Linked DNA regions of Flammeovirga agarivorans. The protein of the gene in region 1 binds, or shares a complex with, the protein of each later gene. Links are inferred from orthologs where the notes say so. Each region holds a gene or a part of one and is shown in the gene's direction. Other genes may lie near its edges.

What was found. Proteins that work in one complex are often made in the same cells at the same time.
Region 2: the proteins of HGP29_RS23440 (region 1) and HGP29_RS00500 are in contact, whole or in part, in a cryo-EM structure (PDB 6KHJ), measured with the Thermosynechococcus vestitus proteins. The link is inferred for Flammeovirga agarivorans from one-to-one orthologs. Residues at the interface, in WP_126985484.1 of Thermosynechococcus vestitus: Gln8, Lys26, Trp29, Leu30, Pro33, Met34, Met37, Leu38, Leu83, Ile84, Phe85, Lys86, Glu87, Asp88, Val89, Leu90, Pro91, Ala92, Thr100, Ala104, Val107, Ile108, Phe111, Leu112, Tyr114, Ile115, Ile125, Ser126, Leu128, Phe133; in WP_126986108.1 of Thermosynechococcus vestitus: Gly6, Tyr7, Glu8, Tyr9, Phe10, Gly12, Phe13, Leu14, Ile16, Cys17, Ser18, Pro21, Ala24, Leu25, Ala27, Ser28, Leu31, Arg32, Pro33, Ser35, Arg40, Leu41, Thr42, Thr43, Tyr44, Glu45, Ile51, Gly53, Ala54, Trp55.

What each region holds. Positions count from the first base shown.
Region 1 is NZ_JABAIL010000010.1:103,702-107,025, reverse strand. The notes cover bases 168-3,032. They hold HGP29_RS23440 (complex I subunit 1/NuoH family protein), read left to right. Parts: upstream 168-991; coding sequence 992-2,074; downstream 2,075-3,032. Other genes in these bases: HGP29_RS23430 (hypothetical protein), read left to right, coding at 2,843-3,032; HGP29_RS23435 (hypothetical protein), read right to left, coding at 2,071-2,664; HGP29_RS23445 (DUF5686 and carboxypeptidase-like regulatory domain-containing protein), read right to left, coding at 168-743. Outside these bases: more of HGP29_RS23445, read right to left, coding at 1-167; more of HGP29_RS23430, read left to right, coding at 3,033-3,324. UniProt on the Escherichia coli protein: NDH-1 shuttles electrons from NADH, via FMN and iron-sulfur (Fe-S) centers, to quinones in the respiratory chain. The immediate electron acceptor for the enzyme in this species is believed to be ubiquinone.
Region 2 is NZ_JABAIL010000001.1:102,360-105,541, forward strand. The notes cover bases 285-3,007. They hold HGP29_RS00500 (NADH-quinone oxidoreductase subunit A), read left to right. Parts: upstream 285-1,273; coding sequence 1,274-1,741; downstream 1,742-3,007. Other genes in these bases: sdaAA (L-serine ammonia-lyase, iron-sulfur-dependent, subunit alpha), read right to left, coding at 285-1,180; HGP29_RS00505 (hypothetical protein), read left to right, coding at 1,749-3,007. Also shown: HGP29_RS00490 (hypothetical protein), read left to right, coding at 46-210; more of sdaAA, read right to left, coding at 278-284; more of HGP29_RS00505, read left to right, coding at 3,008-3,137; HGP29_RS00510 (SdiA-regulated domain-containing protein), read left to right, coding at 3,150-3,182. UniProt on the Escherichia coli protein: NDH-1 shuttles electrons from NADH, via FMN and iron-sulfur (Fe-S) centers, to quinones in the respiratory chain. The immediate electron acceptor for the enzyme in this species is believed to be ubiquinone.

The sequences.
Region 1 (3,324 bases):
TTAAAATCGACGAACGACGATCCAACAATTTGTGATACCATTTCATCATCATCCGGGCCTAAACTTTGAATCCTCGATTTTTTGATGACTTCAGTTTTTGCATCTGGATTCCTTATATAATAAACATCAGAAAGGGTTTCAGAGGAGAAAATAGGGATAATGGGTTTTCCGTTTTTATCTTTGATCGGTTCAAATGTTTTATATGAATCTAGAATGTCTTTAACAACTTTCTTCTTTTTGAAATTTTCATTGACATTGCCTACCCAAATATCAGTCTTTGTATAACTACCATATTGATAAGCCTTTAAGTCTCTTACATCATTTCTATTTTTATACTTTTGTACATTTCTTAAGATTGCCCAAGCAGGGTTTTCCCATTTTCTTGACTTAATAACTACTTCTTCTAATTCAGTTGCAGACTCTTTGAGTTTTATTATGATTTTTTTCTCTTTTCCTCCTTTGGCAATTTTCTTTTTACATAATTCATATCCAGTAAATTTTGCAACTATAGTATTGTTTGCTGAAACATCTTTTACTTTAATTGTGAATAGACCATTGATATCGGTGAGAGAACCATTCGTAGTTCCTTCAATAAACACACTGGCATAAGGAATAGGATCGTTTGTTTTTGCATCGATCACTTGCCCTTTAATGAAAAACTCTTGAGCAAAAGTGACTTGAAATGAAAACAACCAACCAAGAAGAATAGTGAGTAAAAAGTGGCTTTGTAAGTTGAATCTCATGAAAAAAATCAGTAAAATCAATTACTGAGGTTTGATAATTTGATAAATAGAATCTTGAAATAGAATGATGTACCTTCAAATTGTTGAGGTATATATGCAAAATATCAAAAAGTATGTTTGAACAAAAGAATATGTCTTTACTTTTTTAAATCTTCATTAAAACCCTCTATTTATTATCACTTTTCTCTTTCTTTTAGGGATAATGTTGAGGATTGATTAAATTGCCGCTTCATTTTTGAAAAGAAACTATGCTAGCACTTATTTTTTATCTTCCTTTCATTTTAGTATTTGCTCTTGTTGGAGTTTATGCAGAACGTAAAGTATCTGCATGGATGCAAGATAGAATGGGGCCTGTAAATGTTGGACCAAAAGGTCTATTACAAACATTGGCAGATATCCTTAAGCTAATGATGAAAGAGGATGTAATTCCGAAAGTTGCAGATAAGCCAATATTTAAAGTTGCACCCATCTTAATTTTTATGCCTGTATTCTCAGCATTTGCTGTAATGCCTTTTACCAATGGTATTTATGGGTCAGATTCTAACGTAGGTGTATTTTACATTCTTGCAATTTTATCTCTAGAAGTTTTAGGAATTATAGCTGCAGGTTGGTCTTCAAATAACAAATACTCATTGTACGGAGCAATGCGTTCTGCCGCCCAGATGGTTTCTTATGAAGTCCCGTTAGGCTTAGCTGTATTGTGTGTAGTAATGACTGCACAGACTTTAAATACAGAAGTAATTTCTCTTCAACAGGGAATTCTATCTCCAGATACTAATTATCTTTTTGGAATAAAAGCCTTGGGTATTGATGTGACTGGGCTTGGAGGCTTTTTGAATTGGAATATTTTCAGGAGCCCGTTCTTATTGGTAGCCTTCGTGATATTCTATATTTCATCTCTAGCGGAAGCGAATAGAGCACCTTTTGATTTACCAGAGGCTGAATCAGAAATTATTGCAGGTTATCATACCGAATACTCAGGAATGCGTTTTGCCTTTATGATGTTGGCAGAATATGGTGTAATGTTACTGGGCTGTGTGTTCGCAACGGTATTGTTTTTAGGTTCTTGGAACACACCATTTATTAATATAGGCCCCGTGAAATTAGCAGATTGGACTACTGGTGTAGCGGGAGAAATGTCAGGTTATCTTTGGGGGTTTGTATGGTTAATGAGTAAAACCATCTTTCTTGTTTTTGTACAAATGTGGATTCGTTGGTCATACCCAAGGTTAAGAGTGGATCAGCTGATGTCCCTATGTTGGAAATACCTTACTCCGGCAGGGTTAATACTTGTATTTATTACCGGAGTATGGCGTTTATTGATGATCTAAATTTCAAATAAGGTTTTTAGAGCCATCCATAAGTCTCTCTTTTTCTCTACATCCAAAAGGAGCTTGGTTAAACTGTCGGCTGCAACCGCAGGTTTTCCATCAATCTCTGTAGGGACATATTTAGGTACAGACTCACTGGATAGTGGACTCTCGTTCTTATTGATAAAATATAAATAATATTGAGGAGACAACTTTTCTATTAATTTAGGAAGGTTGTCTTTTTGTTCTAAAACATTGATAACAGCTACTTCTTGTAGTGTTAATTGCAGTGCACCAATTATTTTTAACAGAAGTTGAAATTCTTTGCTTCTAAATATATCCACACCGCTATGCTCAATGAAAATAGTGATATATCGCTTATTTTCACCATAATAATCAGTAGGTAATTGTTTCTTAATTGCCTTTTTGATAGGTGTAGCAACAACAGGAGTAGGTGATGTTTTCTTCTCCTTTATCTCTTGTTCATCTCCTGTAGTGTTTAGTTGATCTAACTCTTCTTCAGGAATTTCTATATCCTCTAATTCTTCAGGGAAGAGGTATAGTGTATCGAACATCTGTGATAAAAATCCTAATTCATTTTCTTTATCCATAACCTCAAAGGTAAAGAATTTTCTAATTTATTAGGTTGAAATATTCTGTAAGAATTAATCCCGCCTTCCTAATATTTATATAATATTACCTAAAATCTTTCCTATTTTTTTTGATATATAATATTTACAATTATTTTTGGTCTGAAATTTTTTAGAAACCTAATCGAAAAATTAGATTATGACTTTTAGTGCTCAATTAAAGCAGGTTGGAAAGATCGCGTTGGCATGTGGTTTAGCTACTACAATGGTGGCATGTGGCGGTGCTTCTGATTCGTCAAAAAAAGAAGAAGCAAAAAAGGAAATCGCAGCACAAAAAGCGGCTTCTGCAGATTTTAATATCATCTTAAATAATGCTCCAGACCCAACTTCTATTCCAGTATTATTAGAAAGAAGTGGTGCTGAATTCGATGCATCTTTACTGAACTCAAAAGATAAAGTAAAATCATATACATTATCAGAAGCAGCATCAGCTTTAAACTTTGGTGTTTATATTTCTGATATCGCATACCTTTCAGCTTCTAATAAATCACAAGAAGCGATTGATTACTTCACAACTGCTAAGCAGTTATCAGATAAGTTAGGTGTTTCACAAGCAATGGGTAAAGATGTAAGTGAAAAACTTGAAGCAGCTTTATCTGATAAAGATGCAATGTTGAAAGT
Region 2 (3,182 bases), on another replicon or contig:
TAACGGAGGTTAGATTCAATCAATTGTTCGTAAAAAATTCAAGTTATGGTAACTATCAGTTTTAAGAAGAAAAATAACGCATCTCATGCTGTAAAGAAAAACTACGCTGATCAATTCGAAGTTGCTTTAAAAAACTTAGAACTTTTCACTGTAGAAGAAAGAGAAAGAAACAAGCTAGAATTGAGTAAAAAATTTCAAGGATATATTTAGTCTATAAGTATATATATTGAAGGCTGATTTGCATAATGTTTATATGTAAATCAGCCTTTTTTTATGCCTATTCTTCAGAAGAATCTATGATATCAATATCAGAAATCAACACTTTCTTAGAAATACTCTTACCAGTAGGAGTTGCAGCTAAGCCTCCTAATGCAGTTTCTTTATATCGATCTTCCATACTTTGGCCTACTTCTCCCATGGCATCAACGCATTCGTCTACAGGAATAACACCGCTAACATTAGCGATTGCAATCTGAGCGGATGAATTGGCAATAGCAGCAGCGCTCGCATTTCTTACAACACATGGCACTTCTACCAAGCCAGCAACTGGGTCGCAAACTAAACCTAGCATACATTGCGTAGTGATGGCAACAGCATTAAATATCATATCAATATCACCACCTAAACAATAGGTAATAGCACCCGAAGCCATAGCGGCAGCAGTACCTGTTTCTGCTTGACATCCTCCAACAGCTCCTGCAATTCCAGATTTTTTCTCCATTATTAATGCAATACCTGCTGATATTAATAAGGCTTCATGAATCTTTTCATCATCAATTTGATGTATTTCCTGAAGAGTAACCAAGACACCTGGTAGAATACCAGATGCACCAGCAGTTGGGGCAGCAACCACTCTACCCATACAAGAGTTTACCTCTTTTGCGGCAAGGGCTCTTGCTACTAAAAGTTTAAATTCTTCCGATAGAACATTAATCGGAGATTTATATACCTTTTTACCTCCATTTTCAATCATTCCTGATCGTGAAGTCATATCTTCTGAAAGTCCTGTTTTTACAGCATCTTTCATTACAGCAAATGCTTGTGTTAAAGCAGTTTTGATCTCTTCGCTTGTACGTTCCTTTTCTCGGATTTCATATTCCAAAACAGGTTTGTAAAGAGGTGCATTTTTCTTTTCGCAGTAGTCTTTCCACTCCGAAAAAGTTTCAAAAAGTACGGTCATGTTATGATAGTGTCTATATGGTTAGTATTTTTATCGAAATTTACACAAAAGAAACACTTAGAGTTGATTTTTTCTATATTTATGGGTAATCAAATGCTAACAGACTTCGGGAATATACTGTTATTCGTAATTGTGGCAGTAATTTTCTCATTAGGAGGCTTATTTACAGCTTTCTTATTACGACCTAGTCGACCAAATCATGAAAAGTTGACTACATATGAAAGTGGTGAAGACCCTTTAGGTTCTGCATGGGGAAGCTTTAATATCCGATTTTATATTGTAGCTTTGGTATTCTTACTATTTGAGGTTGAGATACTTTTCTTATTTCCATGGGCAACTGTTTTTGGCGATGCTGGAAAAATTGCAGAAACAGGAGGAAAATGGGGATGGTTTGCTTTAGTAGAGATTTTTTTATTTGTAGGAATATTGATTTTAGGTTTAGCTTATGTATGGCGTAAAGGCTATTTAGATTGGGTAAAACCTTCTTCAGTCAAACCAATTCAGGAAAAGAAAGACTTTGATAAATCACCTTACGAAGCTTTTAATAAAAAATACCAATAATCTAATTTTGAAAAAAGAATACATATATACCGTAATTATAGCAGCTATTTTTTCGTTCTGTTACTCTTGTACTCCAGAAGATGAGGTAATATCAACGGATCCAGGGTTTAACTTGGAGTTTTCTGTGGATACAGTATATTTTGATACTCTTTTTACTTCAAAAGAAGATGAAAATATTGATATGACGAGTATCACAAAGCGTTTTATGGTCTACAATAGAACCAATAACGCCGTGAATATCTCAGAAATATCTTTAAGTGATCCTAATAGTATTTATGGGTTGTTGATCAACGGTTTTGCTACTGAAAAAGTGGAAAATACTTTTTTAAGAGGTGGGGATAGTATGCTTATCCTTGCTGAAGCGAATATACCCTATCAGGATCAATCAGAAATATTAGAATACAACGCTGAAGTTAATTTCTTTACCAATGGTAACAGACAGAATGTTACGCTAAATGCATTTTCAGAAGACCCTTTTTATATATCTGGAGGCCCAATTGTGTTTGGTGATGTTGTATGGACAAAAGGAAGACCCTATGTTATTATAGATTCACTGTATATCGAACAAACATCATCTTTAACAGCAGAGGCAGGTACTAGAATTATTTTTGATAACGATGCTAAGTTATTAGTAAGTGGTTCATTGCAATTGCTAGGGACTACTGAAGACTCTGTTAGACTAGAAAGTATTCGTTTAGATAATCAGTATGAAAATGCACCTGGACAATGGGGGGGCATTATCTATGATTCTTTAAGTCATGATAATAAGATCTTTGGAACATTTTTGAGAAATGCCACGTTTGGATTATATATATATCATCCAGATAATGATACTGACGTAGATCTTCATATCGAAAATTCGACAATACAGAATATATCTCAAGTAGGTGTGTCTGTGATTAATGCAGATGTAAAAGTCGTTAACACTATTATAAGTCATACCATTAGCTATGCCTATGCACATGCATCTGGAGGTAATTGTGAGTTTCTTTACAATACTGTAGTAAATTCAAATACTGGTTTTTTCAGAGAAAGACCATCAGTAGCATTTGAAAGTGAAAAAGAAGATATTCAACTTACATTTATAAATAACATCATTTGGGGGTCATTATCTAATGAATTTTTGATCTCTGAGGGTGTAGTAGAAAAAAGTATTACAAATAATATTTTAAAAACAGAAAGCCAAGAAATCTCAACAGAAGATAATTTATTAAATCAAGATCCTTACTTCAGGTATCCTTATTCATATAACTTTCAACTGGCCGACGACAGTCCAGCAAGAGGGTTTGGGGTAGCTATTGAAGGAATAACAACGGATCAAATCGGAAATAATAGAACAACTCCTCCAGATGTCGGAGCATTGCAATGGCAAGAGGAAGTTGAAGAAATGCTTTAAATACAATAACTTTTGAAAAATTATTTAACCTTTTTATTAACTCTT